2 regions of the Acidovorax sp. GW460-11-11-14-LB4 genome follow, and region 2 is predicted to be linked to the other one. Evidence: predicted binding sites of a transcription regulator. Region 2 holds the regulator's gene; the other holds the start of a gene.

Region 1 (14,593 bases), on a different contig from region 2:
CAACAACAACTGGCTGAAAGAGCGCGGCGTGACCATCTGGGATGAATGGGCTCGCGAGGACGGCGACCTGGGCCCGGTGTACGGCGTGCAGTGGCGCAGCTGGCCGACGCCGGACGGCGGGCACATCGACCAGATCAGCGACGTCATCCAAACGCTCAAGACCAACCCCGACTCGCGCCGCATCATCGTGAGCGCCTGGAACGTGGCCGAGCTGCACAAGATGGCGCTCATGCCGTGCCACGCTTTCTTTCAGTTTTACGTAGCCCCGGCGCAAGAGCCCGGCGGGCGCGGCACGCTGTCTTGCCAGTTGTACCAGCGCAGCGCAGACATCTTTCTGGGTGTGCCGTTCAACATCGCCAGCTATGCGCTGCTGACCCACATGGTGGCCCAGCAGTGCGACCTGGAGGTGGGCGACTTCGTCTGGACGGGTGGCGACTGCCACATCTACAGCAACCACCACGAGCAAGTGCAGACCCAGCTGGCGCGTACGCCCTACCCCTACCCCGTGCTGAACATCAAACGCAAGCCGGGCAGCATCTTCGACTACGAGTACGAAGACTTTGAAGTGGTGGACTACCAGTGCCACCCTGCCATCAAGGCGCCCGTGGCAGTCTGACCTGACCACTGCACCAGCCAGCCTGCGGCACAGGCCCCGCTTTCACCCATAACCAATACAACGAGCTTCTATCTATGTCTTCCGGCGGATTCCACGTACACGGCCCCCACGACCACGCGGTCGAACATGCCACCCACGGCCACGATGCTGCGCACCACGGTGCGGACCATGGCGGCGGCTCGTCCACCAACAAGATCGCCATGTTCACGGCCATCGTGGCCACGGTGGGTGCCATCTTTGCCTACATGGGCGGCGCCACCCAGGCCAATGCGGGCCTGATGAAGAACGACGCGGCCATCAAGAAGACCGAGGCCTCCAACCAGTGGAATTACTTCCAGTCCAAAAGCACCAAACAAAGCCTGGCCGAGCTGGCCCGTGACCTGACCCCGGCCGAAGCCGAGAAGGTCAAATACCAGGCCAAGATCGACCGCTACGAAAAAGAGAAGAACGAGATCAAGACCGCGGCCGAAAAGCTGGAGGCCGATGCCCACGCCTTCGATCAGCAAAGCGAGGCCCAGATGCACCAGCACCACCGCTGGGCCCAGGCCACCACCGCGCTGCAGGTGGCGATTGCCCTGGCCGCGATTGCGCTGCTGACCAAGAAGAAGTGGCTGGAATACGGCATGTACGGCGTGGCCGCCGTGGGCCTGGGTGTGGGCGCGCTGGCGTTCCTGCACATCTGATCCCCTCCCCATTCAAGCACCGAGCGAGCCCTATGCCCCTGCACCTCATTTACGCCCGCGCGGCCAACGGCGTCATCGGCAAGGACAACCGCCTGCCCTGGCACATCCCCGAGGACATGGCGCACTTCAAGCAGCTCACGCAGGGATGCCCGGTGGTCATGGGCCGCAAGACCTGGGACTCGCTGCCCGCACGCTTTCGCCCCCTGCCCGGCCGCACCAACATCGTGGTGACGCGGCAGGCCGACTGGCAGGCCGAGGGTGCCCACCGCGCAGGCAGCCTGGCCGAAGCACTGGCGCTGTGCGACGCGGGCAAAACCGTGTGGATCATTGGGGGCGCGCAGATCTATGCCGAATCCTTGCCCCTGGCGGACTGCGTGGAGGTGACGGAGATCGCCCAGGACTTTGACGGCGATGCCTATGCCCCCGTGCTGGGCGCAGAATGGGTAGAAACCGCCCGCGAGCACCACGTGAGCGCCAACGGGCTCCCGTTCAGCTTTGTGACCCGTGTGCGCCGCGCCTGACGCTTCTGCCCCTTTCCTCATCTACTCACATTTTGATAGCTGCCAGCGCATGATCCACTAGCGCTACCGGCCAAAAACCATGCAAATTGCCACCTGGAACGTGAACTCCCTGTCGGTGCGCCTGCCCCAGGTGCTGGCCTGGCTGGCCGCCAACCCGGTCGATGCCCTGTGCCTGCAGGAGCTCAAGCTCACCGACGACAAGTTTCCCCACGACGCGTTGAAAGAGGCCGGCTACGAAGCCGTGGCCTTCGGCCAGAAGACCTACAACGGCGTGGCCATCCTGAGCCGCCACCCGTTGCGCGACGTGGTGCGCAACATCCCTGACTTTGGCGACGAGCAGGCCCGTGTCATCGGTGCCACGCTGGACACTCCGGCAGGCCCGCTGCGCCTGCTCAACGGCTACTTCGTCAACGGCCAGGAGCCGGGCTCGGAAAAGTTCGCCTACAAGATGCGCTGGCTGCAGGCGCTGCAGGACATGGTGCGCGCCGAGATGGCCGCCCACCCGCGCCTGGTGCTGGTGGGCGACTTCAACGTGGCACCGGAAGACCGCGACTCGTATGACCCCGAAGGCCTGCGCGAGACCATCCACCACACCACCGAAGAGCGCAACCACTTCCAGGCGCTGCTGGCGTTGGGACTGACCGATGCCTTCCGCATGTTCGAGCAGCCCGAAAAAAGCTACTCGTGGTGGGACTACCGCATGCTGGGCTTCCAGAAAAACCGGGGCCTGCGCATCGACCACATCCTGGTGAGCGAAGCGCTCAAGCCCACAGTGACGGCCTGCGTGGTGGACCGCGCCCCGCGCAAGAACCCGCAGCCCAGCGACCACGCGCCGGTGGTGGTCACGATGAGCGCCTGATACGCCCTGGAACCGCTGGGCTGCAGCCCTCAGGCTGCCCGTATGCGACGCAAAAAAGGCTGCCAGAGTATTCCTCTGGCAGCCTTTTTTCTGGGGGCAACCCTCAGATGCAGCACAGGCGCCATCTCAGGCGTGGCTTCCCCCAGGGACTCCCTTGGCCCCTGAGATCAGGGCCGTGGCGAGAACCCGTCGCGCAGCGCACGCACCTCGTCGTGGTTGCGCTGGGCGCCTTGTGCCTGGCGCTCCACCAGCGCGCGCACATCTGCAGGCAGCGTCGCCTTCAACGCCTTGCGGTAGCGGGCCACCGCAGCGTCCTCGCCACGCTCGCACTCTTCCAGCACGGCCTTGTCGTCGCGGGTGGAAAGTGCCGTCTTCACCGACACCCAGCCCCGGTGCAGCGCACCTGCCACCGTGCCGCCCTGTGCAGGGTCGCCATTCAGGCGGCGGATCTCATGCTCCAGCTCGACAGCGGCAGCGGCACATTCACGCGAGTGGCGCTGGAAGATGCCCTTGAGCTGGCCCGACTCGGCATGCTCTGCACAGGCATGGAAGCCGTACTCGCCATCGCGTGCAGACTCCAGCAGGTCATTGAGTACATCGACCACATCCTCGGCGTCGATCACGTCCATCGGACGGTCGGTGGCGAGCGCAGTGCGGTTGGCGGCGCGCTCCCACGCCGCACGGGTGGCGGGGCGCACATCGGTCCAGGCTAGGCCGTCGCTGCCGTGGCGTGCGCGCCAGTCGTCCGCTAGGCGCGGCTCGATGGCGTCAAAGTCGCCCTCGTAGCGGCCCACAGACGACCAGCCCAGCTCATAGGCGGGACGGTATTGGTCGTACGTGCGGCCGCCCACGTAGTACGGCTCGCGGTGGTAGGTTTCGCGCCAGTAGGCGTCTTCTTCGGTGGGGTTGACGGCCTCGGCAGCCGCCTTGCCAGCCAGGCCGCCGGCCACAGCCCCCGCTACGCCACCAATGGCAGCGCCGACCGGGCCGCCGAAAGCACCGGCAGCAGCGCCGGCTGCAGCGCCACCCAAGGCAGCACCCACGCCCGTTCCGACGGGGTGAGCACCCGGCTCATTGGTCAAAGGGTCACGGTTGGCATCGTTGAAATCCGACATAGGAACATCTCCGGTTGGTTGACAGTGACTTCATTGTTGAAGCCACCTCCGGAGTGCCGGGTCGGCCCAGGGAGGGCCTGCATGTAGGACATGGCCCGCCATGCAGTGCGATGCGCAGCGCGCATCCGGGCCAGGTTGCAGCGATGCCACCAGCGATGTAGTGGCACCTTGCATTGCTACGATTTCAATAGCTGCAGAGGCATGATAAACATGCACCTGCGGCCATTTTCATACTTCATCCGGCGCGTCCAGCCCCAACTCCTGGATCTTGCGGGTGATGGTGTTGCGCCCAATGCCCAGGCGCTGCGCGGCCTCCATGCGACGGCCGTGGGTGGCCACCAGGGCCGTGCGGATCAGGCGCGACTCAAAGCGCCGCGTGAGCGCGTCCCACACCTCGGGCTGGCCACCTGCGAGCAGTTTTTGCGCCTCGGTTTCCAGTGCCTGCTCCCAGCTGTGGGCAGCAGCCACAGGGGCTGCGGCGGCGTCGGCCGACCAGGACGCAACGGCCGCAGGTGCAGACGCCGACACCGGAGCAGACGCCTGCGCTGCAGGGTGCAGGCCACCCACCAATTCGGGTGCAGGCTGCGCCACTGGCGCAACAGGGGCCAGCGGGGCCACCGGCATCGATGTCACCGTGGCCGCCGCAGGCTCGGCGCCCGCCGTGGCGCGCACTGGCGGCTGGTACACCGGGGCTTCCAGCACCTCGGGCGGCAGGTCCTGCAGCGAGATCACCTGGGCAGGCGCCATCACCGTGAGCCAGTGGCAGATGTTCTCCAGCTGGCGCACGTTGCCCGGGAAGGCAAACTGCTCCAGCCGCGCCAGTGCTGAATCGGCAATGCGCTTGGGCTCCACGCCCAGCTGCCGCGCGCTTTGCTGCAGAAAGTGGCGCGTGAGCATGGGCACGTCTTCATGCCGCTCGCGCAGCGCGGGCAGGCGCAGGCGGATCACGTTGAGGCGGTGGAACAAGTCCTCGCGGAAGCCGCCTTCCTTGACGCGCTGCTCCAGGTTCTGGTGGGTGGCGGCAATCACGCGCACATGGGCCTTGACGGCTGCGTGGCCGCCCACGCGGTAGAACTGGCCGTCCGACAACACGCGCAGCAGGCGCGTCTGCAAATCAAACGGCATGTCGCCGATTTCGTCGAGGAACAGCGTGCCGCCCTCGGCCTGCTCGAAGCGGCCGCGCCGCTGGGTCTGGGCGCCGGTGAAGGCGCCGCGCTCATGGCCGAAGAGTTCGCTCTCCAGCAGGTCTTTGGGGATGGCGGCGGTGTTGATGGCCACAAAGGGGCCGTCTGCCACGGGCGAATGCTTGTGCAGCGCGCGCGCCACCAGCTCCTTGCCCGAGCCCGATTCGCCGGTGATGAGCACCGTGACCTGGCTTTGCGACAGCCGCCCGATGGCGCGAAACACGTCCTGCATGGCGGGCGCCTGGCCCAGCATTTCGGGGGTCGCGGTCTGGCGCTCTTCGGTGACTTCTTCGCGCTGGCTTTCTTCCACCGCTCGGCGGATCAGCTCCACCGCCTTGGGCAGGTCAAACGGCTTGGGCAGGTATTCGAACGCGCCGCGCTGAAAAGCCGACACCGCGCTGTCGAGGTCGGAGTACGCCGTCATGATGATGACGGGCAGGCCGGGCTGCAGCTCGCGCACCTTCTCCAGCAGTTGCAGGCCCGAACCTCCGGGCATGCGGATGTCGCTCACCAGAACCTGGGGGCCCTGGCGCGCGGGGTCGCCTGCGGTGACATCGGCCAGTGCGTCCAGCACTTCGCGCGGGTGCGTGAAGCTGCGCGTGGGCAGGTTCTCGCGGGCCAGCGCCTTTTCCAGGACGAAGCGGATCGAGGGGTCGTCATCTACTATCCAGATCGGCTTCATATGTTTTTCTTACCTTCCCTGTGGTTGCGTGTCAGGGACCGTCATGCGCTGTCAGGGCAAGGGGATCAGGATTCGGAAGTCGGTGCGACCCGGTACGCTGTCGCATTCGATCAACCCGTGGTGACGCTGCACGAAGGTTTGCGCCAACGTCAGCCCCAGCCCTGATCCGCCGTCCCGACCCGATACCAGTGGATAAAAAATCCGCTCCTTGATGGCATCGGGTACGCCCGGTCCGTTGTCGATGACATGCAATTCCAGTGCCAGCCGGTAGCGCTGCCGGCCGAACGTGACCTGGCGGGCCACGCGCGTGCGCAGCGTGATCACGGCATCGCCCTTGGCGATTCGCTCTGACAACGCTTGGGCCGCGTTCTGCACGATGTTTAGCACCGCCTGAATGAGCTGCGCACGGTCCCCACGAAACTCGGGGATGGAGGTGTCGTAGTCGCGCTGTACCTTGAGGCCCTGCGGGTATTCGACCAGCACGAGCGAGCGCACCCGCTCGCACACCTCATGGATGTTCACGTCGCCCACCAGATGCGGGTGGCGGTGGGGCGCGAGCAGCCGGTCCACCAGGCTTTGCAGGCGGTCGGCCTCGTGGATGATGACCTGGGTGTATTCGGTGAGCTCGCGGTTATCGAGCTCCATCTCCAGCAGTTGCGCCGCGCCTCGAATGCCGCCCAGCGGGTTCTTGATCTCATGGGCTAGGTTGCGGATCAGCTCCTTGTTGGCCTGGGCCTGGTCACGCAGGCGCTCTTCGCGGTCCTGGCGGGCCTGCTGCTCCAGCGGCCACAGCTCCACCAGGATTTCGCCCACCTGCTCGGCATCGGCCACGTTGACATGCACGGGCACCGGGTCCTGGTGCAGGCGCTTCAGGCTGGCCTCGTAGCGCAGCGCGGCAAAGTCCTTGCCCCGGGCGCCCGCCAGTGCGGTCTGCAGCAGTGCCGGGTCGGTGAAGAAGGTAGAGAAGTCCGCCCCTTCCAGGGTGCGGCGCGAGAGGCCCAGTGTGTTTTCCAGCGCGGCATTGGCAAACTGCACCGCGCCATCGTCAGCGCGCAGCACCGCCACCAGGGTGGACATCAGGTCCAGGGAATGAAAACGCCCGGTGTCAGCGCCGGGAAGGTCGGAGGAAGAAGGGGCACTCACACGCAATCACCGCTGTCAGTTGGTGGGTGCAGCAGGGGCAGGCAGGCGGGCAATCTCGCGCTTGATACCCGCAATGTCACTCTCGCTGCGGGCCACGCTGGCCTTGAGTTCAGCCGTGCGTTCGGTGTAGCGCTGGGGGTTGCGCAGATCGAGTGCGTTGCGCTCGGGGGCGCCGTTGTTGTATTCCTTGAGCAGCTCGGCATGGCGCGTTTCCGCTTTGCGCAGCTCGGACTCCAGAATCGCGCGGGCATCCGAGTCACGGGATTTTTGTTCGTTGTTGCTGACGCGTGGAGCGTTGGCGGGCGAGGTCGCAGACGACGGGGCTGCCGCACCACCCGCTGCAGGAGCTGCGGCAGACGCTGGGCGGGTGCCCTGCACAACGGTAACGTTGCCGCCCTCCACCAGCTTGCAGCCGCGCTCCTTGGCTTGCTGGGCGTTGTTGGTGTATTCGTTGCCGCAACGGTAGATGCGGTCTTGCGCCTGGACTGCGGGGACGGTGGCGGCGATGAGGAGCAGGGTGATGAGCGTTTTATTCATTCGGTTTCCTCGCACTGACATGCAGGGGACAGGGGAGTATCCCCCAATCACCCTACATCTCCAATCCAACAAGGGCAGACCCTTGAAGGGCTGTGTATACGGATGCAACACCTGGCGTCTTGGTTCCGCCGCACGCGTTCGGCGCAGGTAGCGCCGCCGCCCGCCCATGAAAAAAGGCGGCTTGCGCCGCCTTTTCTTGAGCAATGGTCTGCAGGCAGACGATTACAGCGAGTAGTACATGTCGTACTCGACAGGGTGCACTGCCATGCGGAAGCGGGTCACTTCGTTCATCTTCAGATCGATGTAGGCGTCGATCATGCTGTCGGTGAACACGCCACCCTTGGTCAGGAACGCGCGGTCCTTGTCCAGATGTTCCAGGGCCTGGTCCAGGCTGTGGCACACGGTGGGCACCAGCTTGTCTTCTTCTGGAGGCAGGTGGTACAGGTCCTTCGTAGCGGCTTCGCCAGGATGGATCTTGTTTTCCACGCCGTCCAGACCGGCCATCAGCAAGGCTGCGAAGCCCAGGTAGGGGTTCATCAGTGGATCGGGGAAGCGGGCTTCCACGCGACGGCCCTTGGGGTTGGCCACGTAAGGGATACGGATCGAAGCGGAACGGTTCTTGGCCGAGTAGGCCAGCTTCACCGGTGCTTCGAAGTGAGGCACCAGGCGCTTGTAGCTGTTGGTACCGGGGTTGGTGATGGCGTTCAGGGCACGGGCGTGCTTGATGATGCCGCCGATGTAGTACAGCGCGAAGTCCGACAGACCAGCATAGCCATCGCCAGCGAACAGGTTCTTGCCGTCCTTCCAGACGGACTGGTGCACGTGCATGCCGGAGCCGTTGTCGCCGTGGTAAGGCTTAGGCATGAAAGTGGCGGTCTTGCCGTAAGCGTTGGCCACGTTGTGGATCACGTACTTTTGCAGGATCGTCCAGTCGGCGCGCTCGACCAGCGTGCTGAACTTGGTGCCGATTTCGTTCTGGCCAGCGCCTGCCACTTCGTGGTGGAACACTTCAACCGGAATGCCCAGGGATTCGAGGATCAGGGACATCTCGGCGCGCATGTCTTGCGTGCTGTCAACAGGAGGCACGGGGAAATAGCCGCCCTTGACGGTGGGGCGGTGGCCACGGTTGCCGCCTTCGAGCTTGGCGCCTGTGTTCCAGGGGGCTTCGTACTCTTCGATTTCGTAGAACGTGTTGTTGGGTTCAGTGCTCCAGCGCACGCCGTCGAAGATGAAGAATTCTGGCTCGGGACCGAAGTAGGCCGTATCGCCCAGGCCGGAGGCCTTCAGGTAGGCTTCAGCGCGCTTGGCAATGGAGCGGGGATCGCGGTCGTAGGCCTTGCCGTCGGTGGGCTCGATCACGTCGCAGGTCAGGATCAGCGTCGTTTCTTCAAAGAACGGATCGATGTTGGCCGTGCTCGGGTCGGGGATCAGCTGCATGTCGGAGGCTTCAATGCCCTTCCAACCGGCGATCGACGAGCCGTCAAAGGCATGGCCCGAAGTGAACTTGTCTTCGTCGAAGTGAGAGACGGGCACCGTGGTGTGCTGTTGTTTGCCACGGGTATCGGTGAAACGGAAGTCAACGAACTTGACTTCGTTCTCCTTCACCATCTTCATCACGTCTGCAACGGTCTTGGCCATCAGGTTCTCCTGGATAAAGCGCTTGTTGAAAAAAGAGTTTGCCGAAATAAAAGCAGTTTGCGTGCCAGCCGAGTGCAGCACCGCACTATGAAGGAGCGCTACCCGCGACAGGTCGGCGTGGCATGCGCCAAAAAGCACCAATACGGTGCAATCCATCTACCAAATCTGAGTCTCACAGATTGCGCACCAATTCAGGGCCGCAATTTGCACCAAATTCGTGCAATCCTGTTTTCAAAGCCTGCCATGCAGCAGGCACCGAGGACGCGGGCCCTTTGACACCCAGTTCGATATGCCGCCCGTATTGTGGATGATCTACGCTGGGCAAACTGAACACCCGCACATCCGGGTGCGATTTTTCAATCTGCTCCATGAGGGGCGTCAAGGCTGCCTCCATCGCACCATAAACCACCACCGACTGCTCGGTCTGCGGTGCCCGGTTGAAATGGGCTGCGTAGTGGTGCTCCAGCACCCATTCGATCATGGGCCAGGCCATGACTGGGAAGCCCGGAACGAAGTGCACGGCACCGCCCCCAGCCCCGTCGCAACTGAAGCCGGGGATCTTGTTGTAGGGATTGGGGATGATGCGCGCACCCACCGGGAACATGCCCATGTTGAGGCGGTGCACGTTGTCGGACCGGTCGGGCTCATAGGGCACGCCCTGCTCGCGCGCCACATCCTGCATGCGTTCGCGAATCAGCGTCTCGGCTTCTGGGTGCAGGGCCAGATCCCGGCCCAGGGCACGTCCAGCACATTGCCGCGTGTGGTCGTCTGGGGTTGCGCCAATGCCGCCACACGAGAACACCACATCGGCCGACGCGAACGCCCGCTGCAAAGTGGCCGTGATGCGGTCCGGGCTGTCGCCCACATAGTCGGCGTAGGCCAGCGACAGGCCCCGCGCCGATAACAGGTCGATCACCTTGGGCATGTGCTTGTCGGCCCTTTTGCCTGACAGTATCTCGTCACCCACGATGATGAGACCAAAGGTGGGGGTCATGGTGGATTGTCTCCAGGGTTCGGATTTGCAGGGGGCGGCAGCACGAGGGCTGAGGGTGCCGCCATGTTCAGAGCTGGCGCGTCTTTGGGATGCGCGGCCGCTTCGGCCAATGGGGCGTGCCCGGTCGTCGGCGCCATGGTGGACCGCTCGGCACGCAAGCGCTGCAGGGCGGCCAGACCGTAGTGCGTGAACCACAGCGAGGAAAACGCGAACACCAGGGTGTAGATCCAGATCGCCAGCGGCACCAGCACAAAAAACGCGGCGGCAAACACCACGCCCGATGCCCACACAATGCTGGGCGCCGCCCCGAGATAGCCTGTGACGATACCAATGCCCAGCAGGCTACTGCGATGGCGGCGGAATATCTCCAGGCGCTCTTCCTTGCTGGCGTGGTCTGCCAAGGCGTCGAACACCATCACACGGTAGGTCAGCCAACCCCAGATCAGCGGCGGCAGGATGAGCACCAGCGGCGGCACCAGCCACAGCGGAACGGACACCACCAGCGCCACCAGCGCCAACACCGTGGACCCTACCGACCAGGCCACACTCGCGATGAAGGACCCGCCCTTCTTGCGCTCCAGATCCGGAAACCGCCGCGCAGCCACCAATGCCACCAGGGCGGGGGTCATGAGTACCGCTACGGTCAGCAGCGACACCACCACCAGCACAGGCGCCACGGCCAGCACCACCATCAACGGCGCCATGACAGCAGTCACATCCCCCAGGCCCCAGCCCTGAAGCCAACCCCAGACGCTGGCCAGCAACGAGGACGCATCGAGCAATGCGCGCATCTCCTGCACCGCCGCGTCCCAATAGAAGTAACCCAGGCCGAGTGCCAAAACGGCGATCAAGAACAGAGGCAAGAGCGACAGCGCAATCACCCGCGGACGCAGGCAATAGGCAGCGGCACGCCAGAAAGAATCAAGCAGTAATCCCATGGCGGCAAGCATACAGGCAGCGCCCGCCAAGCCGCTCAGGCCCTGCCCAGCAACCTCAGTACGCCCCGCCATTGCTGGGACCAGAACCCCGCGCCGTAGTCGCGCACACGGCCATCGGGGCCCGGCTCGACCTGGTCGCGCACGCCCGTGGGGTCAAAGCGCTTTTCAAAGTTGGCCGTGCCCATCAGCATGTCCCACCAGGGCAGAAGCACCCCGAAGTTATGCCCACCGAGCACCACGCGCGGCTGCGCGGCTGGCAAGCCTGCTGCAGCGCCGGTCGCTGGCTTGACCGTCTCGTGGCCAATGCCAATGCTGTGGTGCCGGCGGTGAAACCGGGGGCTGATCCAGAGCCGCTCACCCACCTGACCAAACCACAGCCGCACGTTGGCGTGCTGAAAGCTCTCGCTGAGCTGAGTGATGGCCACGATGGCAATGAACTGCCCCGGCGCAACGCCAATCAGCTGCGCCACCGTCACCAGAATCACGTCGCGCAGCAGGTCATCGAGCAGGTGGTTGCGGTTGTCGCTCCACATCGTCATCTGCTGCTGTGCATGGTGCAGCGAATGCAGCCGCCACCACCACTCAAAGTGATGCTGCCCCCGGTGGATCCAGTAGTCCACAAAATCGAACACCACCAGATACAGCAGCAAGCTGACCCAGGAGATGTCCGTCACACCCGGCCAGAGGCCATCGAGCTGGAACGTGCTGATACCCGCCACACGCAAGGCACCAAACAGTGAATCCGCCAGCGGATCCACCGTGAAAAACAGCGCCAGCCGGAACAGTCCCAGCCGGTGAATCAGGGTGTAGAGGATGTCAGTGCGGATGGTGGTGCGGTCATTGATCTGCTCCACCGGCCACCAGCGCTGCAGGGGGCCAATCACAGCCACGATGACGACCAGCTGCAGCAATCCCACCAGCAGCCAGCCGGAGGCCTCATAGCCGTTCTCCAGCAGGCTGGCCAGCCCTGTGGTGAACATCAGCGGCTGCAGCACGCTCTCAAAAAGCCATTGCTGCACGCTGTCAAATACACCGCCTAGCCATCCCATCGTGTCGCGCTCCCTGGCACCTGGTTATTCATGCAAACATGCGGCGCGTGCGCCCTCAGCCACGGCACACGCGATCCAACTTGATCCCACAGCCCATCTAGCGAACCTGAGCCGCTGCGGCCGCATAGTCAGGATGATCCCGCAAGGTACGAAAGCAAAACCCTCGCTGCTTGAGCCCTTCAATCAAAGGCTCCAGCACAGCGGGCGCCCAGGCGTCCTTGCGCGACCAGATCCCCAGGTGCGCCAGCAGGATATCGCCACTGCGCACATCACGCAGCGCCTTGTTCAGCAGCGCGGTGTTGCTGGCCGTCTCACTGGGCAGCTCATCCCCCAAGAAGCCGGCAGGCGACCACCCCACATGCGCGTAACCGCAGGCCTTCGCGCTGGCAATCAATTGTGCAGAGGTCTTGCCGCCAGGCGCGCGGAACAGGGGCAAAGGCGTCTTGCCGGTAATGGCCTTCAAACGATCCGCAGCACGGGCAATTTCTTCGCAGTATTCAGCTGCAGACATCACAAAGCTTTGACCCTCACGCTGTCCCGCCGAGGGACGGACCCGAAACGCCGGATGCGGCGCGCTGCCAGCATCGGCACGCCAGTAGGTGTGATTCCAGGTGTGGGAGGCAAACTCATGGCCCTCCGCGGCGCGTTCACGCCACCATGGGGCCCAATGGTCCCCCAGACTTCCATCGCCTTCCTTCGTGCGTTCGTTTGCAGCAAAGAAAGTCACGTGCACCTGCTGGCGCTTGAGCACCTCAGCCACCAAAGGCGCCACTTCCATGTGGCCAGTGTCAAAGGTCAGGTACAGGGGCTTTTTGCAGTCATTTTGGGCGGTAGCGCTGGTGAAACATGCCCAAACAGCTATCAATACGATAGCATCGCGACGCCTGCCGTGTGGTACACGAAGAGCGCTGAGAAACATACCTCTGACCGGCGGTGCAGCGCTCAACGCGGCGCGTGCTGCAAGGTCCAAACGCCGTGGGGCGATTTGCCCACGTTGACCTGGCGCACCACCTTCTTGGCCTGGGTATCCACCACGGACAGCTTCCGTGCCCAACGGGAACTGACGTAGATGTAGCGTCCGTCCGCCGAAACATCCATGCAATCAGGGCCGCCAGGCACAGGGTACGACTCGACGACCTGCTGGGTGTTCATATCGATCTTGCTGATCGAGTTGGCCACGCGATTGCTCACATACAGGTGGTGCCCATCGCCAGCAGCGCGAAAGGCGTGTGCACCGTTGCCTGTCTTGATCCGCTTGACGCTGACCGCTTCACGCCCGGAGATATCGAACACCTCCACGCTGTCACCGCCCGTCAGTCCCACAAACAGGTGCTTGCCATCGGGACTGCCGTAGACATCCGCAGGCATGGGGCCTGTTTTGACGCGCCATTTGATGGTCTGGGTGGCAATATCAATCGCCACCAGTTCGTCACTGTCCTGCATGGTCGAATAGACGGTGGTGCTGCGACTATCGATCCATAGATGGCTGGGGGTGCGCGATGTGGCCACGCGCTGCACCAGGGTCAGGTCCTTGCCGTCCCAGCGGTAAAAGTCCACGTGATTCAGACGGTTGGCGGCCGTGATGAACCATTTCATGTCGGGACTGAATCGCAGATGGTAGGGGTCCACAATCCCACGTACGGTACGCTGCACCTCGGCGGTACGGGGGTCCACAAACGTCAGCGTGTCACCGAGCGCGTTGGCCACGATGATCGACTTTTCATCGGGAGTCAGATACAGGTGGTGCGGCTCTTTACCTGTGGGTATGCGGGCCGTCTCCGTCCAGGTCACCGGGTCGATGACGCTGACGTTGGCCTCCAGCGAATTGAGTACAAAAAGCGGCGGAGCGCCCGCCGCCACACCGGCCAAGGAGTAACACCACCCACCAAGGGCCACAACGCAGATGCGTGCAATCGAGAGAATCTTCACAAAACCACTTTCAACACAGCCTTGGAGTGTAGCGCCGCGCCCAACACAGACCCGAGCGACAACACGTAACATCAGGGTGATCTTGCTCTCTTTGACTCAGGTCATCCCGGTATTGGCGCTGCCTGGGGTGCCAGGGCATCTCGCAGGGCGAGACCACAACTTGCCAGCAGAGCTCTCCCGGCCTCGGCAGTCAAGGGATCAACGACATGAGTCACAGTGCCCCGGCCGCACTCTCTGAGCCAGTCAAAAGAGGCCACTCCTCCGGACAACATGCTCAAGCATTGCTGTTCAACAGTGACAGATCGGAAGCATTGAGCCATCGCCATTGGCCGGGGGCCAAATCCGCAGGCAAATCCATGCTTCCAATGCGAGAGCGATGTAGCCCCTCCACCCTATTGCCAACCGCTGCAATCATCCGCTTGACCTGGTGGTACTTGCCCTCAGTCAGCGTCATATCCAAGCGATGGGAATCCACAATGGAGCAGTTTGCAGCACGCACCGGCTTGGGATCATCGTCCAGCACAACCCCCGCCAACAATTTCGACACCTGTGTCTCGTCCACGGGATGTTTGGTCGTCACTTGATAAACCTTCGGAACATGCTTCTTGGGCGAACTCAAGCGATGAATGAATTGCCCGTCATCGCTCAATAGCAACATACCCGTTGTGTCCTGATCAAGGCGCCCCACCGCCTGCACTCCTTGTA
Region 2 (14,593 bases):
GCTGCAGGGCGTCGCCGCCGCGCAGCTGCACGGCGTCGGCCACGCCCGCGCGCTCGGCGTTACGCTGCGCAAAATCAACCATGCGGAAGGCGACATCACTGCCAAACAGGGGGACAGCGCTAGTACATATTGCACTTTCAGCTTCGTTTTTTATATCACTCCAGACATGCGCCTGGAACGGCAGCAGTTTCTCGAACGCAAAACGCCGCAACATGCCCGCCGGGATGCGGCAGGCGATCTGTGCGGCCTCGACCACGATGGTGCCGCTACCGCAGCAGGGGTCGTACAGGGGCTGTGGGTTGTCGCCATGCGGGTCCCAGCCGCTGGCGGCGATCATGGCGGCGGCCAGGGTTTCCTTGAGCGGCGCGTCGCCCTTGTCCTCGCGCCAGCCGCGCTTGAACAGCGGCTCGCCCGAGGTGTCGATGTAGATCGTGGCTTCGTCGGTGGTCAGGTGCAGGTGGATGCGCACATCGGGCCACTGGGTGTTCACATCGGGGCGCACGCCGCTCTTGTGGCGGAAGCGGTCGGCCACCGCGTCCTTGACCTTGAGGCCCGCGAAGTTCAGGCTCTGCAGCGGGCTGTGCTGGGCCGTCACCTCGACCTTGAAGGTCTGGCGCGTGGTGAACCATATCTCCCAGGCCACCTCGCTGGCCATGGCGTAGAGGTCGTTCTCAGACCGGTACGGGCGGTGCGCCAGTTGCACCAGAACGCGCTGGGCCAGGCGGCTGTGCAGGTTGAGTTGCATGGCCTGGCGCCACGAGGCGCGCAACAGCACACCGCCCCGGCCCACCAGCAGGTCTTGCCCCGTGAGGCCGGTGATGGCATGCACCTCGTCGGCCAGAAAGCCCTCGACGCCCGCGGCGCAAGGGAGAAAAAGTTGGAGTTGGTTCATGTCGATGGGGAGGATACGCGCTCGGACAATGCATGGGAATCCGGCGTTCCCGCGCGGGCCAGCAGCAATTGGCGGATGGATTCGGGGATCAGTGCCACCTTGCGGTCGGCCTTGCCGATGAAGACGATACCGATCTTGCCGCGCGCCACCTCGCGGCCGGAGGTCTTCTCGGTCATGCAGAACACGAGGTCGAAGCCGTAGCGGTTGAAGTCTGCCGGGGCCATCTCCACCCGCATGGTCTCGCCATGGAAACCTTCGGACTTGTACTGCGCCACGATGTCGCCCACCACGATGGACAGGCCGCCCACATCCGCCTCGGGGTACCCCAGCGACTGAAAGAAGCGCACCCGCGCTTCGGACACTAGGCTGAGCAACTGCGCGTTGTCCAGGTGCCCGCCCTGGTTCACGTGGCTGATGTAGATCTGCAGCTCGGTGGCAAAGCCGAAGTGCGGTGGGAGGTCGAAGACGATGCGGGCCATGGTGGGCTGCGGTGGGTAATACGGAAACAACAGAAAAGACTACGGCAGCGCAGGCGCACCGTGCGCCAGCTGCCAGAGCGACTACAGCGCTTTGCGGAGATTCGCCGGCGCGATCTTGAGCGCCTCGCGGTACTTGGCCACGGTGCGGCGGGCGCATTCGATGCCCTGCTCCTTGAGCATCTCGGCGATCTGGCTGTCGGACAGCGGCTTGGCCGGGTTTTCGGCGGACACGAACTGCTTGATCAGTGCGCGCACGGCCGTGCTGGACGCATTGCCACCGGTCTCGGTGCCCAGGCCAGAGCCAAAGAAGTACTTCAGCTCGTAGGTACCGATCGGCGTGGCCATGTACTTGGCCGTGGTCACGCGGCTGATGGTGGACTCATGCAGGCCCAGCTCGTCGGCGATGTCGCGCAGCACCAGGGGGCGCATGGCCAGCTCGCCGTGGGTGAAGAAGTTCTTCTGCCGCTCGACGATGGCGCGCGAGACGCGCAGGATGGTGTCAAAGCGCTGCTGGATGTTCTTGATAAACCAGCGCGCCTCCTGCAGCCGCTGCTGCATGCCCTGGTGGCCCTCGCCGCCCTTGTGGCCGCGTAGCGCACCTGCGTAGATGTCGTGCACGCGCAGACGGGGCATCACGTCGGGGTTGAGCTGCACGATGAAGTTGTGCTGGCCGTCCCGCCCGTTGGCGCGACCGGCTTTGCGCACGATGACGTCGGGGATGATGATGTTGCGCTCTACGTCGGCAAAACGGCGGCCAGGGCGAGGCTCCAGGCGGGCGATGAGTGCCATGGCAGACCGGGTGCGTTCTTCTCCGGCCACGCCACCTTCGCTGCACAGCTGCGTCAGGCGGCGGATGTCGCGGCGGGCCAGCATCTCCAGCGGCTGCTGACAGATGCGCAGCGCGGTCTGCACGGTCTCGGGGTCGGCGTCGCTGTCTTCGTCGGCCGCCAGCGCGGTGAGCTGCAGCGTCAGGCATTCGGCCAGGTTGCGCGCGCCCACGCCCACGGGCTCCAGGCTCTGCAGCAGACGTTGGGCCACGGTGAAGCGGTGCACCAGTTCTTCGATCTGTTCCAGGTCGTCGGGCCCGGCCAGGCTGGTAGCGAGTTCTTCCAGAGGCTCTTCGAGGTAGCCGTCGTCGTTCAGCGATTCGATGAGAAAACGCAGCGCGGCCGTGTCCACTTCAGACAGCCGCAGCGACAGTGCCTGGCGGTGCAAAAAGGCGGTGAGCGATTCGTGCGAACGGGCCAGCTCGGTGGCGTCGGCCTCGTCGCCTTCCGCATCGTTGCGGGTGCGCGCAGGGGCGTCGCCACCCCACTCGGCGTCGTTGGGCGCCATCTCGACGGTGCCGTCGCCGCTCCAGTCGGGCTCGTCGGCACCTGCACTGGGGATTTCAGCCTCGTTTTGGCTCTCAGCGCCAGTACTGCTTGCGCCGACAGCTCCTGAAAACATAGCATCATCGGCGCTGTAGTCGTCGGCCTGCGCGGGCGTGTCGGCGGCTTCCAGGCCAAACTCCTCGCGCGGTGCTTCGTCGGCATTGCGTTCGAGGAACGGGTTTTCGTCGAGCATCTGCTCGACTTCCTGCGAGAGTTCGAGCGTGGACAACTGCAGCAGCCGGATGGACTGCTGGAGCTGGGGGGTCAATGCAAGGTGCTGCGAGACGCGCAGCGACAGTCCAGGCTTCATCACATGCGGAAATGCTCGCCCAGGTACACGCGGCGTACTTCGGCGTTGTCCACGATCTCGGAGGGCGTGCCCTGCGCCAGCACGCGGCCGTCGCTGATGATGAAGGCGTGGTCGCAGATGCCCAGCGTCTCGCGCACGTTGTGGTCGGTGATGAGCACACCAATACCGCGTGCCTTGAGGAAGCCGATGATGCGCTGGATCTCGATCACTGCGATGGGGTCGATGCCGGCAAAAGGCTCGTCCAGCAGGATGAAGCGCGGCTGGGTGGCCAGGGCGCGGGCGATCTCGACGCGGCGGCGCTCGCCACCGGACAGTGCCAGCGCGGGCGAGGCACGCAGGTGGTCCACACGCAGCTCTTGCAGCAGTGCCGTCAGGCGTTCTTCGATGGCGTCGCGCGACAGCGGCTGGCCGTCATCGGCGCGCTGCAGTTCCAGCACCGCACGCACGTTTTCTTCGACGGTGAGCTTGCGGAAGATCGAGGCTTCTTGCGGCAGGTACGACAGACCCAGCCGAGAGCGGCGGTGGATGGGCATGTGGGCCACCGAGTGGCCGTCGATGCGAATATCGCCTGCATCGCTGCGCACCAGGCCCACGATCATGTAAAAGGATGTGGTCTTGCCCGCGCCGTTGGGGCCGAGCAACCCCACAACCTCGCCTTTTTGCACCACCAGCGACACATCCTTGACGACCTTGCGGCTGCCATAGGATTTGGCCAGATGCTGTACCTCCAGGCGGCTACCCGCCTGGGAGTCAGGACCGGTACTCACAGCAGGCCCGCTCACTTGGCGCCGCCGCCAAGGCTGTTGCTGGGGCGCAGCGCCGGTGCGGGCGCGTCAGGCGCTGGGGCCGGGGCTGCCGCGCCGGGCGGAGGGTCTTTGGGCGCCAGCACGGCGCGCACACGACCACCGGGCGCTGGTGTGTCGCCCGCTGCGGCAGAAGAGGCTGGTGCCTTCTGGCCATCGACGGTGAACACATCGGTGAGGTTGTTGTAGACGATCACGGCGCCGGTGATCTCGTCGTTCAATACCGACCCACGGTACCGGCGGAGTTCGGCGCGGGTGATGAAGCGCACGTTGTCGGCCTTGCCGTCGTATTCGATGACTTCGCTTTCGCCTTCGATGAACTCGTCAGGCGCCCCCGCCACGGTGTCGCGCTTTTGGCGGAAGAACGCCCGTTTGCCCGCCTCGGCCGTGACCACGCCGTACTGGTAGCCGTCGGCGTCCTGGCGCACATCCAGCCGCGCGCCGCGCAGCACGATGGTGCCCTTGGTCATCACCACGCGGCCCGAGAACACGCTGGTCTGCTTGAGTTCATCGTGGCGCAGGGCGTCGGCCTCGATGTTCATGGGCTTGGCACGGTCAGCCTTTTCGGCATATGCCATGCCCGCAAGGCCGGTCAGGGCTGCGAGCACAAGGAGGGGGAGTAGGCGGTGGGTCATAGGGCACGAATCTTGCAATGATTGTAGCCACCCGATGGTACCCACCCCGAAAAAAAAGCCCGCGTCAGCGGGCCTTTGGGACAACTTGCCGACAGGGTCGGCACATCGTCAGGCTTTGCGTGCCGTGGCCGCCAGGTATTCGACCACCTGCAACACGGTTTGCATGCTGCCGGCCATCGTGCCGTCGGTGTAGTACTTGCCTGCCACACCCATGGAAGGCACGCCCTCAACACCGTACGAATCTTGCAGCTGCGAGGCGCGACGCACCTGGTTGGCCACGCTGAAGGAGCCGTAGACCTCCTTGAACTTGGCCGCATCAACGCCCTGCTGGGTCACCCAGGCCAGGATTTCGTCGTCCTTGGCGAGCTTGGCCTTTTCCACGTGGATGGCACGGAAGACCTTGGCGTGCAGGGCTTCGAGCTTGCCCATGCCTTCGAGCGTGTAGTACAGCTTTTGCTGGGGCACGAAGCTGGCGTTGAACGCCACGGGCACGCGGCGGATGGAGAGGTCCTTGGGCGCAGCCTTGACCCAGGCGTCCAGCGTGGGCTCGAAGGCGTTGCAGTGGGGGCAGCTGTACCAGAAGAACTCGATCACATCGACCTTGCCGGCCGGCGCATCGGGGGTGACGGGCTTGTCCAGCCGCTTGAAGTCCTTGCCCTCCTTGAACTGGCGGGCTTGCGCCATCGCGGGGTTGGCCACTGGCAGCGTCAGGGCAGAAGCGGCAACCGCAGAGGCGGCGGACAAAGAAAACTCACGGCGTTTCATGACAAAGACTCTCCTGGTTCAGGTATGCGGGATGTGAGACATCCCTTTACAAAAAGTTCAGCCCTGGTGGTGGCGCTGTATGCACAGGCCCCTGTTCACAGCCACAGGCCGATCAGCGCTGCACACGCACCAGCGCCGATTCCAGCCCGGCGCCATCGAGTTTCTCTTTGAGCACTTCGGCATCGTCACGCTTGGTGAAAGGACCGATGCGCACCCGGAAGACCGCCCGGCCATTTTGCTCACGCTCGCTCACGCGGGCCTCCCAGCCCAGCATGGCCAGCTTGGCGCGCTGGGCGTCTGCGTCGGCCTGGGTGCGGAAGGCGCCCGCCTGCACAAAGTAGTCAAACGGGTCCACACTGCCCTTGGCCGCGGCCTTGGCCACGGCCAGATCGCCCAGCGGGTCAGCGCCCGGCTTGCTCTCGGCTTTGGCCTCGGCTTTGGCGTCTGGCTTGCTCGCGGCAGGCTTGGCAGCCGACGCGGCGGCGCGCACCTCAGGGGCGGGAGCGGATGCAGGCGCTGACGCGGCTGCCGCCACCGCTGGCGCCGCAGGGCGGGCCGGGTTCTTGCCATACAGCGGCGAGTTCGGGTCCCAGTTCTTGTTTTTCTGGGACTCCGCTGCGTCTAGGTCGGCACCGCGGCCATTGCCCTTGTTCAGGAAGGGCACCGGCACCTTGGTCACGTACACGGCCACGGCCAGCGCCGCGCCCAGGCCCACGATGACCCCGACGATGAAGCCGACAATGGTCCCGCCCGTCTGTTGCTTTTTCATATTGGTAGTAACTGCTTACATTCTGGCCGGGGCCGACACGCCCAGCACGGCCAGGCCATTGTGCAATACCTGGGCGGTGGCAGCGACCAGCGCCAGGCGCGCCTTCTTCACAGCCTCGTCGTCCACGAGGATGCGCTCGGCATCGTAATAGCTGTGGTAGCTGGCGGCCAGGTCGCGCAGGTAGAAGGTCACATCGTGTGGCGCCTCACCGTCGGCGGCGGCGGTGAGCATCTCGGGGTACTTGGCCAGTTGCAGCATCAGCGCCTGGGCCTGCGGGCCTTCGAGGGCAGACAGGTCCACATCCTTGAGCGAAGCCACATCACCACCGCCCGCCTCTTGCCACGCACGCAGCACCGACTGGATGCGGGCATGCGCGTACTGCACGTAGTACACGGGGTTGTCGTTGTTCTGTGCCACGGCCAGGTCCACGTCGAAGGTGTACTCGGTATCGGGCTTGCGGCTGAGCAGGAAGAAGCGCACCGCATCCTTGCTGGTCCACTCGATCAAATCGCGCAGCGTGACATAGCTGCCGGCACGCTTGCTGATCTTGACCTCTTCGCCGCCCTTGACCACCCGCACCATGGTGTGCAGCACGTAGTCGGGGTAACCCTTGGGGATCCCCACATCGGCCGCCTGCAGGCCGGCGCGCACGCGGGCGATGGTGCCATGGTGGTCCGTGCCCTGGATGTTGACGACCTTGGTGAAGCCGCGCTCCCACTTGGCAATGTGGTACGCCACGTCGGGCACGAAATAGGTGAAGGTGCCGTCCTGCTTGCGCATGACGCGGTCCTTGTCGTCGCCGTAATCGGTGGACTTGAGCCACAGCGCACCGTCCTGCTCGTAGGTCTTGCCGTTGGCTACGAGCTTGTTCACCGTGGCCTCGACGCGGCCGCTGGTGTACAGGCTGGATTCGAGGTAGTACTCGTCGAACTGGAGGTTGAAGGCCTGCAGGTCCTTGTCCTGCTCGTTGCGCAGGTAGGCCACCGCAAACTGGCGGATGTTGTCGTAGTCCTCCACATCGCCGTTGGCCGTGAACTCGCGGTCGTCAGCCTTCACGGTGGCCTTGGCCTTGAAGGCCTCGGCGATGTCGGCGATGTAGTCGCCGTTGTAGAAGTTCTTGGCCAGCGGGTTCTCGCTGTCGGTGGGCCAGCAGTCGTCGCCAGGCTTGAAGCCCTTGGCGCGCAGCTGCGTGCTCTTGGTCAGCGTGTCGATCTGTACGCCTGCGTCGTTGTAATAGAACTCGCGGTGCACCTTCCAGCCCTGGGTGCTGAACAGGTTGCAAATCGCATCGCCCAGCGCGGCCTGGCGGCCGTGGCCCACGTGCAGCGGGCCCGTGGGGTTGGCCGACACGAACTCGACCAGCACCTGCTGGCCGTTGCTGGCTTGGTAACCAAAGCGCTCGCCCGCAGCCAGCACCTCACGCACCACTTCCTGCTTGGCGGCGGGTTGGAGGCGGATGTTCAGAAAGCCCGGGCCCGCGATTTCAATGGCGGACACCCAGCGCTGAAAGGCGGGCGTGGCTTCGAGTGCGGCCTTGAGCTGCTCGCCCAGTGCGCGCGGGTTGAGCTTGAGGGGCTTGGCCAGTTGCATGGCCGCGGTGCAGGCGAAGTCGCCATGGGCCGCCACCTTGGGAGATTCAAAGGCTGCCTTGGCGCCAGCGCCGGGGAACAGGTTTTCCAGCTCGGCTGCGAGCGCAGCGAGCAATTCATTTTTGGCTGTGAGCATCGGTGGATTTTACGGGTCTGCCAGCAGCAGGGCGCCAGACGCGCCGCCAGGAGGCATCCCGCAGCGAAAGGCACAATGGGCCGCAATGCCCTTTCAACCGGAGAGTGCGCGTGCAACCCCAGCCCATCCTGCTCTATCGGCGCCGCTGGACCCTGGTGTTTCAGGTGCCTTTTGTGCTGCTGATGGCGGTATGCCTGGCCTTCTCGCTGTATTGGGCGTCTGTATCGAACGACCGACTGCTCACGGCCCTCTGCCTGTGTGCCGCATTCGTCTCCTTCTGTGTGGGCGGAACCCTGGGCCGGTCCGCCCTGGAGGCCTACCGGGAGCAAGACCCGGCGGTGGTCATTGACGCCACCGGTATCACCGATCTGCGCCAGGACGACCCGCACACCGTGACCTGGGAGGCCATGGAACGTGCGCACCTGGACGACTACGAAGGCGTGATCTTGGTCAAGTTGCGCCCCGGCCACAGAGACTCCGCACGGGGTGTGATCGTCAAGGCACTCAAACGCTGGCAGCAACGGGGGGATGTGGTGTTTGCCCTGGGTGGCCTGGCGCACGACCCCCGGCAGATCCACACGGCACTGAAAGCCTTTCATGCAGCCGCGGCCACCAGGGCCCGCGCAGGGTTGTGATGACGGGTCCGCGTTGTCGCGCGCCATGTTCTATGGTGCAATGCCGCCGGGACCCCCCATAACGCATTCACACCAGGAGATTCCATGAAAAAGCTTCTTTCCCTGACTGCACTCGGCCTGGCGCTGACACTGGGCTTTGGTGCCCACGCCGCCGAAGACGCCAAGGCCCCTACCAAACAGCAATCGAAGATGGCGACCTGCAACAAGGACGCCGGAGACATGAAGGGCGACGAGCGCAAGGCCTTCATGAAGACCTGCCTGAGCAACAAGCCCGCCACCCAGCAGGACAAGATGAAAACCTGCAACGCTGACGCCAAGGCCAAGACGCTCAAGGGCGACGAGCGCAAGGCCTTCATGAGCGAGTGCCTGAAGAAGTGAAGTAAGTTCACACCCGGTGCATCTTCACCGGGCTCGATAAGCAAAAGCCCGCCGGCATCCAGCCAGGCGGGCTTTTTTATGGGGGGCGTGTTTGCACTTACCAGCCGCGCGCCCAGAACACTGCAATCACGGCCACCACAGGCAGCACATGCGACTGGATCATCACCAGGCGGCGGACCCGCGCGACTTCTGCGGCGGGCGGCAGGGCGCCAGTGATGCGCAGGTTCTGGCGCCAGCGGCGAAACGCAGCCGAGGGCACAAACGACAGCACGACCATGGCCAGCACCAGGGTGATCTTGATGTGAAACAGGGGCTGCGACAGGTACCACGAGGCGCCCTTCACGCCCCAGATCAACCGGGCCAGGCCGCTGCCAATCATCACCGCCCCGGCCACACCGTAGATCACATCCAAGCGGGCCAGGCGCTCGACCACGGCAGCATTGAGCCACTCGATACGGCACAGCGCCGCCTGGCTGGACAGAAAAACCACAAAGGTCAGGATGGCCAGAAGGTGAAAGGCGGCCAGGATGGCTTCGAGGGTCATGGTGCAGATTCCTTGTAGCGCCCGAGGCCACTGCGCAGCTCCAAGCGCTCACAGTGCCATCCGGCAGGGCCACCATTGTGCGCGATGGCGCGGGCCTGACCGCTCCAAAAAGAAGCGGCGCGGGCCCGAAAGCCCGCGCCGCTGGCAGCGCTGATTCAGCAAGTACCCGCCATCAAGCCACGGTGCGCGCCACCGTCGCCACAGGCACATCCGCCGACACCACGGGGGCCGAGGCCGCAGACACTGCGAGCGGCAGCGGATGGCCATTCATCGCCGCGTCCAGGCGATCTTGGTCCAGCGCGTTTTCCCAGCGGGAGACGACCACCGTGGCCACGGCGTTGCCGATGAAGTTGGTCAGCGAGCGGCATTCGCTCATGAAACGGTCCACGCCCAGAATCAGCGCCATGCCGGCCACGGGCACTTCGGGCACCACGGCCAGGGTGGCGGCCAAGGTGATGAAGCCCGCGCCCGTCACGCCCGCCGCGCCCTTGGACGACAGCATGGCGACGAGCAACAGCGCCACCTGGTGGCCCAGCGTCAGTTCGGTGTTGGTCGCCTGGGCGATGAACAGCGCGGCCAGCGTCATGTAGATGTTGGTGCCGTCCAGGTTGAACGAGTAGCCCGTGGGCACCACCAGGCCCACCACCGACTTGCTGCAACCCGCCTTTTCCATCTTTTCCATCAGCGATGGCAGGGCGGATTCAGACGACGAAGTGCCCAGCACCAGCATCAGCTCGGCCTTGAGGTAGCGGATCAGCTTGAACACCGAGAAGCCACACAGGCGCGCCACCAAGCCCAGGATCACCACCACAAACAGCAGCGAGGTGACATAGAACGAGCCCACCAGCCACGCCAGGTTGACCAGCGAGCCCAGGCCAAACTTGCCAATGGTGAACGCCATGGCACCAAACGCACCCAGAGGCGCCGCCTTCATCACGATGCCCACCACCTTGAACACAGGCGTCGTCAGCGCGTCCAGAAAGTTCAGCACCGGGCGGCCTGCCTCACCCACCATGGCCAGGCCAATGCCGAACAGCACGGCCACCAGCAGCACCTGCAGGATGTTGTCGCCCACAAACGGGCTCACCAGCGTCTTGGGGATGATGTCCATGGCAAAGCCCGTGAGCGTCATCTCGTGCGACTTGGCCACGTAGCCCTTCACCGCCGTCTGGTCCAGGTCGGCCACATTGATGTTCATGCCCGCGCCGGGCTGCACCACGTTGGCCACCACCAGGCCCACCACCAGGGCCAGCGTGGAGAAGAACAGGAAGTACGCCATGGCCTTGCCGAACACGCGGCCCACGGTGGAGAGCTGCGACATGCCAGCGATGCCGGTCACGATGGTCAGGAAGATCACCGGGGCGATGATCATCTTGACCAGCTTGATGAACGCGTCACCCAGCGGCTTGAGCGCCTCGCCGTAGGACGGCTCGAAATGGCCCAGCAGAACGCCCAGGACGATGGCGAACACCACCTGGAAGTACAGTTGCCGATAAAAAGGCAGCTTCAAGGTCGAGGCTGCGGGAGCGGAATGGTTGTGCATGGAACGGGTCTCCTGGGGTCACGGGTCTGCACCACCGGGGTGCCTCCGGCGCGCGTCAAGGGTGCCGTTTGTACCGCTGCACTTTGTTTCAGCCGATAACCTATTGGTATTAGTCGAGAGCGGCTTCATAGGAGAGCGCGCGCACCAAATCAGGGTAACTACCTAGTCCCCAGCCTGGTGCAGCACACTCCCACCCGCACCCAATTGGCCTTGGTGCCGCACAACCACCCCGCTGGATTCCCATGCCCACGCCCCGCCTTCGCCAGTTCTGGACGCTGCTCATCCTGCTAGCAGGCACGGTGGCCAGCATGTTCGCGGCTGGCCAGTGGGCCTGGCACCGGTCCTTGCTGGACGAAAGCGAGAGCGTGCAGCGCCAGCTGGCCCTGTACGGGCAGACGCTGGCCCAGCGCATCGACCGCTACCGCACCCTGCCCGAGGTGCTGGCCCTGGACGCGCAGTTGCAGGACGCCCTGCGCCGCACCCTGAGCACCGACGAGGTAGCGCAGCTCAACCGCAAGCTGGAGCAGGCCAACGGCGCCAGCCAGTCCTCCACCCTCACCCTGCTCGACCGCGACGGCCTGGCCGTGGCCGCCAGCAACTGGCGCACAGCCACCAGCAATGTGGGCGTGGACTACAGCTTTCGCCCCTATGTGCAGCAGGCGCTGGCCCAGGGGCGCGGCAGCTTCTACGGCATTGGCGTGACCACGGGCGAGCCGGGCTACTTCCTGTCGCAGGCCATCCGCGACGACAGCGGCCACATCCTGGGGCTGGTGGCCATCAAGATCGCGCTGCAGGAGCTGGAGCGCGAATGGCTGCAGACACCCGACATCGTGCTGGCGTCGGACGCGCATGGTGTGGTCTTTCTCGCCAGCCAGGACGCATGGCGCTACCGCCTGCTGGAGCCGCTGGACGACGAAGAGCGCCGCGAGCTGAACGCCACCCGACAGTACTCCGACCAGCCGCTGCGCCCGCTCGACGTCCGCGTGGACGACCGCCTGGACAATGGCGGGCGGCTGGTGCGTGTGCAACCGTCCGCCGACATGCCCGCCCCGCCCGGCCGCATGCTGTGGCTGACCCAGCCCCTGCCCGGCACGCCCTGGCAACTGCACCTGGTGCACACCACCCACAGCAGCATGGCTGACAGCCGCTGGGCGGCCGCAGCCGGGGGCGGCGGCTGGCTGGCCCTGTCGCTGCTGGTGCTGTTTGTGCGCCAGCGCCAGCGCCTGGCCCGCCTGCGCCAGCGCAGCCGCCAGGAGTTGGAGACCGTGCTGCAACAGCACGCGCAGGAGTTGCGCACCGCGCAGGACGGCATCGTGCAGGCGGCGCAGCAGGCTGACATGGGCCTCTCCCGCAGTCTGGAACACCTGCCCCAGGGGGTGGTCATCATCGACGCCGACCTGAAGCTGGTGGCGTGGAACTCGCGCTATGTGCAGCTGTTCCGCTACCCCGCCGACCTGATGCAGGTGGGTCGCCCCATTGAAGACCTGATGCGCCACAACGCGCGCCGGGGCCTGCTGGGCCCGGGCCCGGTGGAAGAAGCCATCGAACGCCGCCTGGCGCACCTGCGCAGCGGCACCCCCCACCTGCACGAAAGCGCCAAGGAAGACGGCACGGTGCTGGAGATCCGGGGCAACCCGTTGCCCGAGGGCGGTTTTGTGACCAGCTACGCCGACATCACCAGCTACAAGAACGCCGCACGCGAGCTGCGATCGCTGGCCGATGCGCTGGAGCAGCGCGTGGCCGACCGCACCCGCGACCTGGACGCCGCGCGGCGCGAAGCCGAGCAGGCCAACCGCTCCAAAACCCGCTTTGTGGCCGCCGCCGTGCACGACCTGCTGCAGCCCCTGAACGCCGCACGCATGTTCACCTCGCTGCTGCGCAGCCATCTGCCAGGCGACGCCGAACGGCACGCCGTGGACAGCATCGACGGCGCCCTGGCCGCGCAGGACGCCATCCTCAACAGCCTGCTCGACATCTCGCGCATGGAGTCGGGCCAGTTCGATGTGCACATCCACGACGTGGCCCTGGGGCCCCTGCTACAGGTGCTGGGCCACAACTTTGGCGTGCTGGCCGAAAGCCAGGGCCTGCAACTGCGCTGCGTGCCCACGCGCGCCGTGGTGCGCACCGACGATAACCTGCTGCGCCGCATCCTGCAGAACTTTGTCTCCAACGCCATCCGCTACAGCCGGCGCGGGCGCATCGTGGTGGGCTGCCGCAGGGTGGGCGACCACCACCTGCGCATCGAGGTGCACGACCAGGGCCCCGGCATCCCCGAGTCATTGCAGCGCGAGATCTTTGAAGAATTCCGCCGCCTGGACGAAGGCCGCGCCGACGACCGGGGCGCAGGCCTGGGCCTGGCCATCGTCGAACGCCTGGGCCGCTTGCTGGGGCACGAGATTGGCCTGCGCTCGCAACTGGGGCGCGGCAGCGTGTTCTGGGTGTGTGTGCCGCTGGGCAACCCTGCCGCCGCGCAGCAGGCTGCGCCCCCCGCCACCACGCAGCAACCCGCCGACGACGCCCCCCTGCAAGGCAGCAGCGCCTGGGTCATTGATGACGACGGCCCTACCTGCGCCGCCACGCAGGCCCTGCTGCAGCGCTGGGGCTGCACGGTGCCGCTGGCCGCTGGCGCGCCCGAGGCCCTGGCCGCCGCCCAGCCCGGCCGGGCGCCGCAGCTGGTGCTGCTGGACGTGCACCTGGGCGCCGGCCTCCACGGCCCCGAAGTGTTCGCGCAGCTGTGCCAGCGCTGGGGCCAGACACCCGCCGTGATCCTGGTCACCGCCGAGCGCGATGCCACCCTGCGCCGCCAGGCCGCCGAACGCGGCTGGGGCTTTCTGGCCAAGCCGGTGCGCGCCCCCGCGCTGCGGGCGCTGGTGAGCCAGACGCTGCTGAGACAGGGAGCATCCCCCTGAGCCGCTGCGCGACGGGGCGGCCTTTGCACGGCGCCTCAGGCAGGGTGCTGCGCCCGGTTGGAGAGGCCGCGCTCGTCGCTACGCTTTTAGTAGCATCCAGGGCTCGTTGAATAGGCGACAGCGGCCGTTTTGATGCAGATCTCCACCTCAGGAAGACACGCCGTCTTCCGTCTCCAGGCTTTTGACCAGCACCGCCGCCTGCGTGCGGCTGTAGCACGCGAGCTTTTTCAGGATGGCGGTGACATGCACCTTCACCGTGTTCTCGGCCAGGCCCAGCGCGCTTGCAATCTGTTTGTTGAGCAGGCCATCGGCCAGACACAGCAACACGCGGAACTGCTGGGGCGTGAGCTGTGCCAGCCGCGCGGCCAGCTCAGCGTCGGCCTCGGAGCGCTCGGCCGCCATGGGCGGGAACCAGCTGCCGCCATCCAGCACGGCCTGGATGGCGTCGCCCATGGCGTCGGCGGGCGCGGACTTGGGGATGAAGCCCGCAGCACCAAACTGCTGCGCGCGGCGGATGACGCGGGGGTGGTCGTTGGAAGAGATGATGACCACGGGCAGCTCGGGGTATTCGCCGCGCACATGCAGCAAGGCAGAGAAGCCGCGCGTGCCGGGCATGCTCAGGTCCAGTAGCACCAGCTCGACCTCGGGGTGGTCCCGCAGCGCCTGGCCCAGCGTGGCGGCGCTGGCCGCCTCCAGCGTACGGAACTGCGGCAGCCGCTCGCGCAGCACGTGCAGCACGGCCGCACGGAACAGCGGGTGGTCGTCAGCAACGAGGAGTGTGGGCGCGGTGGACATGGAGTGTTGTGCAGTCTGCCACGGGGGCTATCAGCCGC

Evidence for each region. The regulator sigma-54, encoded in region 2, starts transcription at its own class of promoters, with help from an activator protein. The targets are predictions, from matches to a motif close to TGGCANGNAANCTGCTTT.
Region 1: glnA (type I glutamate--ammonia ligase) is a predicted target of sigma-54. The motif match lies at 9,028-9,045, and genes of this name have one in related genera.

Annotation. Positions count from the first base shown of each region.
Region 1 covers NZ_JBWKYJ010000026.1:39,433-54,025, forward strand. The annotation lists gene AC07X4_RS11770 (thymidylate synthase) at 1-616, shown strand, start outside; gene AC07X4_RS11775 (DUF4337 domain-containing protein) at 691-1,299, shown strand; gene AC07X4_RS11780 (dihydrofolate reductase) at 1,332-1,820, shown strand; gene xth (exodeoxyribonuclease III) at 1,900-2,679, shown strand; gene AC07X4_RS11790 (ferritin-like domain-containing protein) at 2,847-3,794, opposite strand; gene ntrC (nitrogen regulation protein NR(I)) at 4,023-5,660, opposite strand; gene glnL (nitrogen regulation protein NR(II)) at 5,712-6,737, opposite strand; gene AC07X4_RS11805 (hypothetical protein) at 6,819-7,340, opposite strand; gene glnA (type I glutamate--ammonia ligase) at 7,563-8,978, opposite strand; gene AC07X4_RS11815 (competence/damage-inducible protein A) at 9,151-9,972, opposite strand; gene AC07X4_RS11820 (EI24 domain-containing protein) at 9,969-10,910, opposite strand; gene AC07X4_RS11825 (sterol desaturase family protein) at 10,946-11,959, opposite strand; gene AC07X4_RS11830 (polysaccharide deacetylase family protein) at 12,057-12,878, opposite strand; gene AC07X4_RS11835 (YncE family protein) at 12,902-13,888, opposite strand; gene AC07X4_RS11840 (16S rRNA pseudouridine(516) synthase) at 14,163-14,593, opposite strand, start outside.
Region 2 covers NZ_JBWKYJ010000066.1:4,493-19,085, forward strand. The annotation lists gene AC07X4_RS19165 (THUMP domain-containing class I SAM-dependent RNA methyltransferase) at 1-892, opposite strand, end outside; gene AC07X4_RS19170 (acyl-CoA thioesterase) at 889-1,371, opposite strand; gene AC07X4_RS19175 (RNA polymerase factor sigma-54) at 1,453-3,054, opposite strand; gene lptB (LPS export ABC transporter ATP-binding protein) at 3,054-3,836, opposite strand; gene lptA (lipopolysaccharide transport periplasmic protein LptA) at 3,833-4,492, opposite strand; gene AC07X4_RS19190 (thiol:disulfide interchange protein DsbA/DsbL) at 4,601-5,257, opposite strand; gene AC07X4_RS19195 (SPOR domain-containing protein) at 5,370-6,026, opposite strand; gene argS (arginine--tRNA ligase) at 6,042-7,751, opposite strand; gene AC07X4_RS19205 (hypothetical protein) at 7,862-8,386, shown strand; gene AC07X4_RS19210 (PsiF family protein) at 8,471-8,764, shown strand; gene AC07X4_RS19215 (DUF2214 family protein) at 8,862-9,308, opposite strand; gene AC07X4_RS19220 (dicarboxylate/amino acid:cation symporter) at 9,481-10,851, opposite strand; gene AC07X4_RS19225 (hybrid sensor histidine kinase/response regulator) at 11,094-13,760, shown strand; gene AC07X4_RS19230 (LuxR C-terminal-related transcriptional regulator) at 13,908-14,555, opposite strand; gene AC07X4_RS19235 (LysR family transcriptional regulator) at 14,586-14,593, opposite strand, start outside.